2 regions of the Paenibacillus sp. NPDC057886 genome follow, and region 1 is predicted to be linked to the other one. Evidence: riboswitches for the same ligand, from Rfam matches in the RefSeq annotation. Region 1 holds a riboswitch; the other holds the start of a gene.
What was found. Region 1 has a riboswitch for FMN ahead of ribD (bifunctional diaminohydroxyphosphoribosylaminopyrimidine deaminase/5-amino-6-(5-phosphoribosylamino)uracil reductase RibD). Riboswitches for the same ligand answer to the same signal wherever they lie in the genome.
Positions count from the first base shown of each region.

Region 1 (6,247 bases):
GCGGCTACACCCTTAGCCATCTCATTGCACACATAATCATAATGTGTTGTTGACCCCCGGATAACCGTCCCCAACGTAATGACAGCATCGTATTTGCCACTTTCAGCCATTTTTTGTGCAATCAACGGGATTTCAAAGGCTCCTGGGACCCAGGCTACATCCACTTCATCATCTTGTACACCGTGACGTTTGAACGCATCCAGTGCCCCGCTAAGCAATTTGCTTGTAATGAACTCGTTAAAACGTCCTACAACCACTCCATATTTTAATCCTTCCGATACTAAATGTCCTTCAAAAAAGTGTGGCATTCAAGTCATCTCCCTAATTGTATTATATGATGTACGCAGCAGATCTTCGGCAAAATATTATTTCACCCTGTTTTACTTCAGAAAAGCTACTCAATTTTTTTCTTCATTCTGCTCGATATCGTCGAACTTCAGCATATGGCCAAGCTTCGCCTGCTTCGTGTGCAAGTAGACCGTATTATCCTCGTTCTCTTCCATCTGAATCGGAACTCGTTCCACCACTTCAAGTCCGTACCCTTCAAGCCCTTTAATTTTTCGTGGATTATTGGTTAACAGCCGGATTTGACGAACGCCAAGATCTTTGAGAATTTGGGCACCAATGCCGTAATCTCGCAGATCGGCAGCAAACCCAAGCTTCAGATTGGCATCCACGGTGTCCAGACCTTCCTCTTGCAGTTTGTAGGCTTTGAGCTTGTTAATCAGTCCAATGCCTCGTCCTTCCTGTCTCATATAGAGCAAGACGCCATTGCCTTCGTCATGGATTTGTTTCAGTGCCGCATCGAATTGTGGACCACAGTCGCATCGATGAGAATGAAATACATCCCCTGTGAGACATTCGGAGTGTACGCGGACCAGTACAGGCTTCGATCCGTCAATTTCGCCTTTAACCAAAGCGACATGCTCCTTGTTGTCCACCGCATTTGTGTACGCTACTGCCTGGAATTCACCAAAGTCCGTCGGCATGCGTACAGCCACTTCGCGTTGAACCAGCTGTTCCTTCTCATTCCGGTATCGAATCATGTCCTGAATGCTGATTAGCTTCAGATCATGCTTGCGGGCGATCTCCTGCAGATCCGGAAGTCTGGCCATCGTGCCATCTTCCTTGATCACTTCACAGATTACACCTGCCGGATAGGAACCGCACATGATGGCGAGATCTACAGCCGCTTCCGTATGTCCCGCACGCCGCAGCACACCGCCATCTTTGGCGATAAGTGGGAACATGTGGCCCGGCTTGCGGAAATCTCCGCTTTTCGCTTCGGGATCAATTAGACCCTTGACTGTAATGGAGCGTTCATGAGCCGAGATGCCCGTTGTGGTATCTTTATGATCTACAGAGACAGTGAAAGCCGTCCCATGAAAGTCCGTATTTTGTTGAACCATAGGTTTCAGGTTGAGTTCATCGGCACGTTGCTGTGTAATGGGAACACATACCAGACCTCTGCCTTCGGTAATCATGAAATTGATCACTTCAGGTGTAGCCTTTTCGGCCAAAGCGATAAAGTCGCCTTCATTCTCCCGATCCTCATCATCCACCACAATGACAGGTTTACCCTGCATAAGATCGTAGATGGCTTCCTCAATAGGATTCAGAATGGATTGCTCTGACATAGGTCACCCTCCAGTTTCCACTTCAATTTATATTTGTATTAAATCAATTACGATTAGTTAAGCAAAACCGTGATTAGCGAGGAAATCCTCACTGATACTTCTCGGCTTGCCCGCACCGGTCTCCTGATGTCCCTTACCATAGTGCAGCAGATGATCCACATATTTGCCCAAAATATCACACTCAATATTGATGGTATCCCCCGTCTTTTTCACATTTAACACGGTCTCACCAATGGTATGTGGAATAATGGATACAGTGAATGCGGTCTGTGAAGTATGCACAACGGTCAGACTAATTCCGTCCAGGGTTACAGACCCTTTGGGTATCAGATATTTAAACAGCTGCGTATCATCAGGTTTGATCTCGAATACAATCGCATTCTGGTCACGTGTAATGCTGCCAATGACCCCAGTGCCGTCGACATGGCCCTGAACGATATGCCCGCCAAAACGACCACCTGACAACATGGCTCGCTCCAGATTGACTTTGCTGCCGGATTGCAATTGACTAAGATTGGTATGTCGATATGTCTCGGGCATCACATCGGCAGTAAAACCGCCACCCTCCAGGGTTGTCGCAGTTAAGCATACCCCGTTTACTGCTACACTATCGCCAATCTTCAAGTCGTTCATGATGGCGGAAGCTCCGATATTCAGGACCATCGCTTCGCCTTTCCGACCTATGCGCCGGATCTGACCGACTTCTTCCACCAAACCGGTAAACATGCTACCGCCTCCTTTATTTATTTCGTTATTGTTAATTCATTTATTCAGGCCAAACCGGAATTCCGCCAATGCTAATATTATCTCCAACTTGCTCAATTTCCAGCTGATGTAATTGAATCGCCTGACTCATACGTTCTACACCCTCGAAGCGGAAACTGCCTGGTGTATCGTATCCTCCGACAATTTTCGGAGCAATGAACATAAGCAGTCGATCTACCAACCGTGATTCCAGCATGGCCCCGTTCAGAGTGCCTCCGCCTTCAAGCAGAATCGAACCGATCTCACGCTCACCGAGCTTGCTGAGTGCACTTAGCAGATCGACACGTGGTCCAGGACCACAGCGTATAATCTCCACCCCATAGGCTTCCAGCCGCTCAGCAGCTTCAGGGCTCGCCTCATCCGTTGTAAGCACCCAGGTTGGTGCAAGGCCATCCTTGACCATTTTGGAGCCTACAGGCAGACGCAGCTTGGAATCGACCACGATTCGTACCGGGCTGATCCCTTCTACTTGCAAGCGAGTCGTGAGCTCTGGATTGTCTGCAATGACCGTTTCCACGCCAACCATAATTCCTTGATGGCGATGGCGAAGAGCATGTACGATCTCGCGAGCTGACTCGTTAGAGATCCATTTGCTGTCACCGCTACGCGTAGCAATTTTGCCATCCAGTGTAGAGGCCGTCTTTAAAGTTACAAAGGGGAGACCTGTTGTGATGTATTTGATGAATTTCTCGTTCATCCGTCTTCCGCGCTCACGCAGCACTCCAACCTCAACTTCGATCCCTTGTTGACGCAGCATACTGATACCTCTGCCGGAGACTTGCGGATTCGGATCTTCGCAGCATACGACGACACGTTTCACTTTCTCATGAATGAGACGTTCGCTGCATGGTGGAGTCTTGCCATAATGACTACAGGGTTCGAGCGTAACGTACACTGTACTGCCTTCGGCATCATCGCCCGCCATGTTCAGCGCATGAACCTCTGCATGACCCGTTCCTCGTTTGAGATGACTTCCAAGGCCCACGATACGTCCTTCTTTTACAACGACACAACCTACTACCGGATTGATTCCCGTCTGTCCTTGTGCCCGCTCTGCCATATCCAGTGCCAGCGCCATATAAAATTCATCATTAATCATTTCCAAGTCCGTTCACCCCACGGTTAAAATCTTAGTTATAGACCTCCCTTCCAACAGAGAGGCATGTTCCATATCCAATAAAAAATCCCCGTCGAACAAACCGTTCGATGGGGATGATGAGAGACATGTGTCACCAGCAGTACTATTGATACAGTGCCAACAACACATCGCCCAAAACTTCATTTCAGGCAAGTGAAAGCAAACACATACCTTAATGAACTTCAATTACAGGTAAAGAGCTTCTATGATGTGGCATATGTATGAAGATTGCCGGAAAAGTAACCGGATTTCTCCCTGCACAGGAAATGAATTCGTCAAAAACTGTACAGCAACACTACTACGGAATGCGGTCCGTAAGGACTGCACCCTCTCCTTCTCCCATCCAGACTATACTGTCGGTTCTGGAATTACACCAGATCAGCCATCTGCCACAGGCAGATGGGTCACGGACTTTGCATCAATGCTGGATAGATATCCTCACATAATGCATCACCGCCGGTAGGGAATTACACCCTGCCCTGAAGGATTCGTTGCGTTATTAATTGGATGTTAGCACTTTAACGCCAAAAAATCAATTGTTTTTTGTTCCTTTTTGTCACATACTAACTTTTAATAAGCTTTAGTGTAATAAAAAACCGCTTCGCTCATTGCGAAACGGTTTACATACGGTTATTGATTAAGCTTCTACTACTTCAACAGTTTCCATTTTGTCGCGACCTTCGAAAGCGTCCACGAACTCCATACCTTTGGTTACTTTACCAAATACAGTATGTTGTCCATCCAAATGTGGTTGCGGTTGGTAGCAGATGTAGAATTGGCTTCCGCCTGTGTTACGGCCTGCATGCGCCATAGCCAATGTTCCGCGCTCATGTTTGTTCGGGTTGATCTCACAGTTGATTGTGTAACCTGGGCCGCCTGCACCAGAACCGTTAGGGCATCCGCCTTGAGCTACGAAGCCCGGAATAACACGGTGGAATACAAGACCGTTGTAGAAACCGGAGTTAGCCAATTTCTCAAAGTTTGCTACTGTGTTTGGAGCTTCTTGATCGAACAAATCGATTACAACTTCTCCGCCGTTTGCCATTTTGATTTTCGCTTGTTTCGCCATATGTAAATGACTCCTTTCGTATTGACCATCGTTAATGGTGCCAGAACGCATGACCCTGGGCCAAGCTTTATAGCACTTTTCTTAGTGTACACCGAAAATGGATTGATCGCAAAATAATCAGCAAGATTTTTTCGAAATCCAGCCCTAAAGATGCAAAAGAAGACAAAAAAGGATGACCCTTTTTTGTCTTCTTCATATAAGATTCCGCTATTTGTTCTTAAATTTAACGGGTAACTGGCTGTTTTGCAATGCGCTCAGGTACCAAATCATTCTGGATGATGTCCTGATACGTCTCACGGCGTACAACAACATCCCCTTGACCGTCTTTGACAAACACTACTGCCGGACGACGAATTCGATTGTAGTTGCTTGCCATAGAATAGTTGTACGCGCCTGTGCAAGCTACTGCCAGCAGATCGCCGCTTTGCACTTTAGGCAGATCCAGATCCCAGATCAGCATATCGCCACTCTCACAGCATTTACCGGCAACAGATACCGTTTCCTGAGCAGCCTCATTTGCACGGTTTGCCAATACTGCTTCATATTTGGACTCATATAGTGCTGGGCGCGGATTATCGGTCATTCCACCATCAACAGCTACGTATTTACGAACCCCTGGAATATCTTTGCTTGTTCCAACGGTGTAGAGTGTTGTTCCCGCTTCACCCACAATACTGCGGCCTGGTTCAACCCAGATCTCAGGCACGGCATAGCCGATTTGAGCAAAATGAGTTTTCACCGCATCCGTGATGGCTTTCACGTATTGTGAAACTTCAAGCGGTGTATCTCCATCAATATAGCGGATACCGAAGCCACCGCCCAGATTAACCACTTTGAATGCCACGTTAAGACGCTCATACACAGCTGCTGCAAACTCAGCAACGCGTTGAACTGCCATCTGGAAACCTTCAACTTCGAAAATTTGTGATCCGATGTGTGAATGCACACCGAGTAAAACTAAGTTGGACTGCTTGGAAGCCAATTCAATTGCTTCAAATGCCGTTCCGTTTCCGATATCGAATCCAAATTTGGAATCCGTTTGTCCTGTCGAGATATATTCATGCGTATGCGCTTCAACACCAGGCGTCACACGCAGCAAAATGTTAACTATGCGATTTTTGTCTGCGGCTACAGCTTGCAGCAAGTGCAGCTCATTGAAGTTATCCACAACGAAGCAGCCGATCTCTGCATCAAGTGCCATTTCGATTTCTTCCAGTGTTTTGTTGTTGCCGTGGAAGTGAATCCGCTCTGCCGGGAAACCGGCTTGTAGTGCCGTGAACAATTCACCATCGGATACAACATCCAGGGAAAGTCCTTCTTCCGCAGCAAGGGCACACATGGCCATTACACAGAATGCTTTACTTGCATAAGCAACCTGGAAACCTAGACCTGAAGCACGGAACGCTTCCATGTATTCTCTGCAGCGCTCACGAACCAATTGCTCGTCCACAACATATAGGGGAGTTCCAAATTGTTCTTTTAGCACGGTTGTATCGACTCCGCCAATTTCCAGATGTCCCTGTGCATTTATTTTACTTGTACCATGTAAATACATATTCTGCATTCCTCACTTTTTTATATACTGGAACAGCTGTTATTCCAATGATTTTACACCAGTATATCAAATTAGAAAATGAG
Region 1 covers NZ_JBHVMZ010000004.1:538,785-545,031, forward strand. The annotation lists gene ribH (6,7-dimethyl-8-ribityllumazine synthase) at 1-308, opposite strand, end outside; gene ACFVQB_RS16715 (bifunctional 3,4-dihydroxy-2-butanone-4-phosphate synthase/GTP cyclohydrolase II) at 399-1,637, opposite strand; gene ribE (riboflavin synthase) at 1,695-2,363, opposite strand; gene ribD (bifunctional diaminohydroxyphosphoribosylaminopyrimidine deaminase/5-amino-6-(5-phosphoribosylamino)uracil reductase RibD) at 2,404-3,507, opposite strand; FMN riboswitch at 3,868-4,031, opposite strand; gene ACFVQB_RS16730 (peptidylprolyl isomerase) at 4,178-4,609, opposite strand; gene lysA (diaminopimelate decarboxylase) at 4,833-6,164, opposite strand.

Region 2 (6,247 bases), on a different contig from region 1:
ACCGTTAACGTATTAATGCGGAAGGTGTTGGGTGACTGTCCAGTGTAGTTTTTATGTCAGAAAAAGATGGAGCGTACAGCTTCAAATCCGAAGTACAGACCAAAACCGATCAGGCAAATTCCTGAGATGATGGAGATCCAGCGCAAAACGGTTTCGTTGCTGCGTTTATGAAATCGGCTGGCCATACCAGCCATGATGATGTCCCATACAAGGATTCCTATGAAAATACCAGAACTGTATAGTAGCAGATGAGCGGTGTCGGTATGCTTCACGGTTGTAGCAAGAATAGAGCCGTAAATCCCGAGCCAGAATAAAATATTCAGCGGATTGGACAAGGCCATGAGAAAGCCAGAGACAAAGGATTTCCCAACCCTTGCTTCTGCTGTAGATGAGGCCTGAATGCCGTCTTTTAACTTGGACAGTGTTTCCACACCGGTATACACCAGAACAAAGCTACCAAAAGACCAAAGAAACGAACGCATGAACGGCGTGTCCAGAAAATGGGCAACTCCAAAGTAGATTAGAAGCATGTACACCAAATCGGCAAACATCGCTCCCAGTCCCAAAATCCAGGCATGCATGAATCCGTGGCGAGCTCCCCGATCCAACTGAGCGGCATTAATCGGACCAATTGGAGCTGATAGTGAGATTCCCAGAATAATATAACTAAACAGTACAGACATATTCTCGTTCACTCCTTAACGGGTTCGACGAATTGTACCGGTAAGTCACACGCATATGGGTACAAGTCATCGTATTCCCGTCTGGAGCAAATTAGAACAAGCTGTAAGTCGCTTAATCTGTTATGGACTCTACATCCAACTGGATGGCTGTGCAATGGTATCCATTGCAAGAGCTTTCTTCACAAGGACAGGAGGATAAACCGATAACCAGATCGGTCAAAGCCTCCATCTCAACATAATCACCAGCGCGCGAGTCTGGAGCTACGACATCAATCTTACCCATATCATCTACGACCGATTTCATAAAAAGATTAAACGGATAATGCTGATCTGGTGGCAAGATCCCGAACGGTTCAAGAGCCTGATTTAGGTTATGATAGCAGCTGGCATGATTTTTTTTGTCATATAATACTTCATACATTTCCGGACGACAGGCAGAGTTGAAAAAATCATGAACACCAACCGTGTCACGAACGATTTTAAGCAACGGCTGATATTGATTAGAATACACGGATTGTCCTGGTTTGATCCGGTAGGACCGCAGTACGTCCATCGTCACCCCTGGGTCTAGTCGATTATTGGCATTTTGAGCATCATATGCAACAAAATCAACGACCTGCTGACCCTCCAAATCGGTCACCCGAATTAAAGAACCTTTATTTACCTTGACGGCATAACCCGTTTTGGCCGGGATTCGAACAGACTGTTTATGGCGTTCCGTTGTATTCATATTCATTCGTCACATTCCTCCGCTATTTTTGTTTTCAGTATGCGGAGCTGACATGGCTTTCATGCACTTTGGCAAACATATGGCTTACATTGAAAATGATATAGGATGTATTCTGCGTTTATACTGGAAACAGTGGATTCCCTTTCATGCCGACCCATAGTTCGGAGGTTTCCAGCTGACCAGCCAGATGAAGCAACCAATCTTCACGGCCTTTCGTTGCCATAATTTGTACACCCATGGGCAGGCCTTCAGGAGTCACATGCACAGGAACACTCATGGCTGGTTGACCCGTCAGATTCGCGAGTTGAGTGAACGGAGTGTATGTAAGACTTGGTTCAAACATCTCATAAATCAACTGCTGCTGCTGGATCTTGTCCAAATCGCTAATGCGCATCAAATGCTGAATCTGTTCATCATGAGGTGTCAATTCTCCGATCTTGGGTGCTGCAAAAGCATTGACAGGTGTGACATAAAAATCATACCGTTCAAACAATGTGGACATCTGAGCTGCGGCAACATCCCATTCCGCCAGACTATGTACGAATTCGGCAGCGGATACTTTTTTACCGGCTTCAGCCAAAACCCAGGACTCGATCTCCATATCATCAGATGTTAATGCTCTGCCCATAGAACGTTCCATGGAAGAGATCATCGCCGCCATTTCGCCGCTGTTCATCATGTAATAGTTCTCCATCAATTTCACACCATTAACCGGACTCAGCTTTTCTTCAACCTCATGACCTTGTTCTTCCAGCCAGCGAACCATCTTATAAACTGCTTCTTTGGCTTCATCACTCACAGGTGTACCTACAGGAGAAGCTGTCGTGTAAGCGACTTTCAGTTTGCGTTGATGAGGATAGTTCATATCAGTCAGGTAGCTGCCTGGAAAGAGGGGAGCATGAAACGCGGCTTCGGGTTGAATCACTTGCAGTGTATCCAGTAAAGCAGCGCTGTCGCGAACGGAGCGGGACAAGGCAAAATCAATCGAAGCACCCTGCCACTGACGACCAACTCCCGGTCCAACAGGTGTCCGTCCACGTGTAGGTTTTAGTCCGAACAAGCCGCTGAATGAAGCAGGGATTCGGATTGAACCGCCACCGTCACTGGCTCCCGCAAGGGGTACAATACCCGAGGCTACTGCGGCTGCGGCACCTCCACTTGAACCACCTGGTGAGTGATTCGTATTCCATGGATTTCGACTTGGACCGTGAAGACGGGGCTCGGTAATATTTTTCAGGCCAAATTCCGGCGTATTGGTATGTCCAATGATAATGAAGCCTGCATCGCGCAGACGGGAAACAAAATTGGAATTCCGCTGTGCACGATGTTCACGGAGAAGACATGAACCCGAGGTGAGAATTTCACCCTCCAGGGATTGAGAGATATCTTTCAATAACAAGGGTACGCCGGCAAAAGGCTGCTCTCCCGGGCGAACCATACCCGCTTCCTGACGTGCACGTGTTTCATATGTACGAATGACCGCATTGAGCCGCGGGTTCACTTCTTCCAGGCGAGCATACGCCGCTTCCAGTAATTCGACAGGGGATATTTCCCGAGACCGAACCAATTCAGCCAAGCCTATAGCATCGTAGGATGTATATGAAAATGATGAAGATGAAGACATGATGATCGTTCCTCTCTAAATTGACTTGATCTACTATTCCATATGTCATCGTACCACCGGAATAGTGAAAAGACAAAAGGCACTTGTACATCCCGATGGATGTGCAGTGCCTTGATTGATTCGCGTTATATATGAAATTCAATCCGTACGAAGCTTTGGTGCAGCTTCAGCCGAACTCGCTGAGCGTTCTTGCTGTTTGGAGATGGCGAATAGGGCAATCCAGATGAGGATGAAGCCCACCAGTTGCTCCCAGGTAATTAACGTACGGAATGCAATCCAGTTTACCAGTACGCCTGCCATCGGGAAGCTCAGTTCTGCGAGTGTTGCGACTGAGGCTTTGGTGGAAGAAAGTCCTTTGTAATATAACAGAAGACTCAGTAACCCTGGCAGTAAGGCCTGACCCAGAATATTAAGTGCCACAGCCGCCTGTTCACCTGTGGCGGAAGGGAATGTCCAGGCAGCCCCTTCGTTCCACGTCATAAAGATCAGCAGTGGCAAAGCTACGACAAAGCGCAGGGAGGTGACCGTTTCATAACGGGTTTGCCCCAACATCAGCCGACCCATAACCGTTGAGCCGCCCCACAAGGCAGCGGCACCCAGTGATAACAGGCTGCCTGCATGAACCCAATTGTCCCAGTTTCGAAGGGGAAGGGTAAAACCGAAAGTAAGCAGGTATGTTCCTGCAAGTGCAATGATAAAGAGTCCACCGAAGCGACGAGGCAATGTTTCTTTCAGCAGCATCTTAGCCAAAACAATTGCAAATAGCGGCTGCATCTTTTGCAACAACAAAACGGTGTTGGGATCGTTATGCGTCAGCGCCAGGGTGAACAATACCGTGGCGAGAGCGGATCCTCCCCAGGAGATAAAGATCACGGCAATCCAGTGGCGTGCACGCAGGTTTTTCAGATCGGCCCGGAACTTCCACAAGACGGGAATCGCCACAAGGCTGACAATAATATGTTCCACCAGTACAATCTGGGTGGAGGTCATCGTTTTGAGCAAAATAATACGGAACAGAGGATCTACACCCCAAAGGGCGGCGCCGAGCACGACGAGCCAGAATCCGGTATTGCTTCGTTCCTTGCGGTAAACCGTTGATGCAGGTTGGGTCTTTTCCATATTCAGGACTCCTTCGTCAGAACACGGAATCTTCAGTTGGCAAAATCGACAAAAGCCCCCGTTTTGGAATACACCAAATAAACGGGGGCTCAATCATCGCCATGTCGTACGGAAAGAAGCCTTCCCGTAACGGCATGCCAATGTGTTGATCTTCTCTCATCCGGACTGTACCGTCGGCCTTGGAGTCACACCAAGTCAGTCGCTGAATCCCTACATCGGGTCAAACAGCGAGTCGCGGGCTGGTTCCGAAGAACATCACCGCCGGTTGGGAATTGCACCCTACCCCGAAGATCCTATTCAATTATATAGTGTGTTGAACAAGCTGTAACATTAATAAGTCCATCTTATTCCTGTAAGCGCTAGCAGTTCAAGTGTTTTTTTAGAATATGATATTCCAGCTTCCCTGTTGTCTACGTAGTAATACAATCTGGCCTGCATGATACGCATCGTGGAGTATCCAGCGAGCAAGTTCATGTGCCCATTTTTCATCCGTATCTATGTACGGAGCTTCGAGATCGGATTCTTCTAATGAAGCGAGCTGATCACGAAGCTGTCCGGCTAATTGCGTTGTATTTTGCATAAGTGTTCTCCAGCCAGTGGTATCGGAAGGGTCGCCCGGATCTCCGAAGGTGGATTCATTGTTTTCGGCAGCTGTACCTGAGGGGGTTGTGCCCTGAATGCGACTCAACAAGCGATGATTATAATAATACATATGGTTAACCAACTGCCAGATGCTTAATCCACTGGATGATGGGACCCAGGCTGCCTGTTCAGCAGTCAGTCCTTCGAGCGCCTTGGATAAAGGCACAATCCAATTACATTGATCCCAGGTATCATCTTTCTGAATGAGCAATAGTTCTGTTGCTGTTGTAGTCATTGATTTGTCCTCCCAAAAATGAAATCATGGTAACTAGCTAAAGTGCTTAAATGTGGTTACAATAAATATAACCCAAACATGAATAATTGTAACTATCTTTTTCATTTTAGGTAGTTACAATTTAGCGGAGGTACGTATGGATATACTATGGACTGATTTTGTAAACAGTGATTACCATGACTGGCGTGGCGGAGATCGTTCAGAGGACAGGCTCGGCAAAACAGAATGGCAGCAAGGATTTCTCAAACAATGGCAGCTGAATGCATCTGTACCTGCTTCTTCTGAAGAGGAAGGAGCCTTGAGAAACTTCAGAAATGAATTGCATGCTCTTGCAACTCGTCTATCTACCGGAAACCCATTATCGAACAAAGACCAGGAATGGCTTAACGCCATGATGGAGGAAGGTCAAGTCATAAGAAGACTGAACACTGGAGATGAGGGACTGAAACTTTCACTTATTCCTGTAGGAACGCAATGGCAGCAGGTCATGGCAGAGGTCGCAGCCGATTTTGCAATCACAGTAGTTGAAGGGGATGGGGGAAGGATTCGGATCTGTGACAATACGGATTGTCGCTGGATTTTCTATGACGATACGCGTAGCAGAACTCAGAAATATTGTGATGACAAGATGTGCGGTAATCTGATGAAGGTTAGAAGATTTCGGGCAAAGCGGAAGATGGATCACCAGCAAGAATAAGGCGTATGCACAGAAAGTGTGATTTGCTGTACTTTTTGATAGCCAGGAAATAATAAATAAGATTTTTGTGAATCCAAAATTGAATCTTCCCATGCGCTCCTATATAATGGTTATATACTTAAAATATTTCAGCTAGTCATTTCATCAGAGATTAACATCCGGGATTCAAGCGTATATCCAACAAAAAAACAATGATTGGAGATGTGTCTTGTGGGGACAAGTTATCTACTGAAAAATGGTTGTGTATTGTCTATGGATTCGTCGGTGGGTCAGTATAAGCGGGCGGACGTTCTGATTGAAGATTCACTAATTACTGCCATCCAGCCCGATCTGAGTTGTGTTGAAGCGGAAGTGATAGATGCATCGGAGATGATCATACTCCCTGGACTCGTAGATACACACCGGCATGTGTGGGAATCGCTTGTAAAAACAGCGGGAACCAACTGGTCACTGCCGGTTTATTTGCAAAATCTCTACTATGGAGCGATGGGGAGTAAACTCCGGCCACAAGACAGCT
Region 2 covers NZ_JBHVMZ010000001.1:1,392,231-1,398,477, forward strand. The annotation lists gene ACFVQB_RS06145 (LysE family transporter) at 57-683, opposite strand; gene ACFVQB_RS06150 (DUF1989 domain-containing protein) at 796-1,419, opposite strand; gene ACFVQB_RS06155 (amidase) at 1,532-3,037, opposite strand; gene ACFVQB_RS06160 (DMT family transporter) at 3,176-4,156, opposite strand; FMN riboswitch at 4,301-4,452, opposite strand; gene ACFVQB_RS06165 (DinB family protein) at 4,536-5,033, opposite strand; gene ACFVQB_RS06170 (CGNR zinc finger domain-containing protein) at 5,170-5,730, shown strand; gene ACFVQB_RS06175 (amidohydrolase family protein) at 5,932-6,247, shown strand, end outside.
Region 2: another riboswitch for FMN. It lies ahead of ACFVQB_RS06160 (DMT family transporter); the one in region 1 lies ahead of ribD (bifunctional diaminohydroxyphosphoribosylaminopyrimidine deaminase/5-amino-6-(5-phosphoribosylamino)uracil reductase RibD).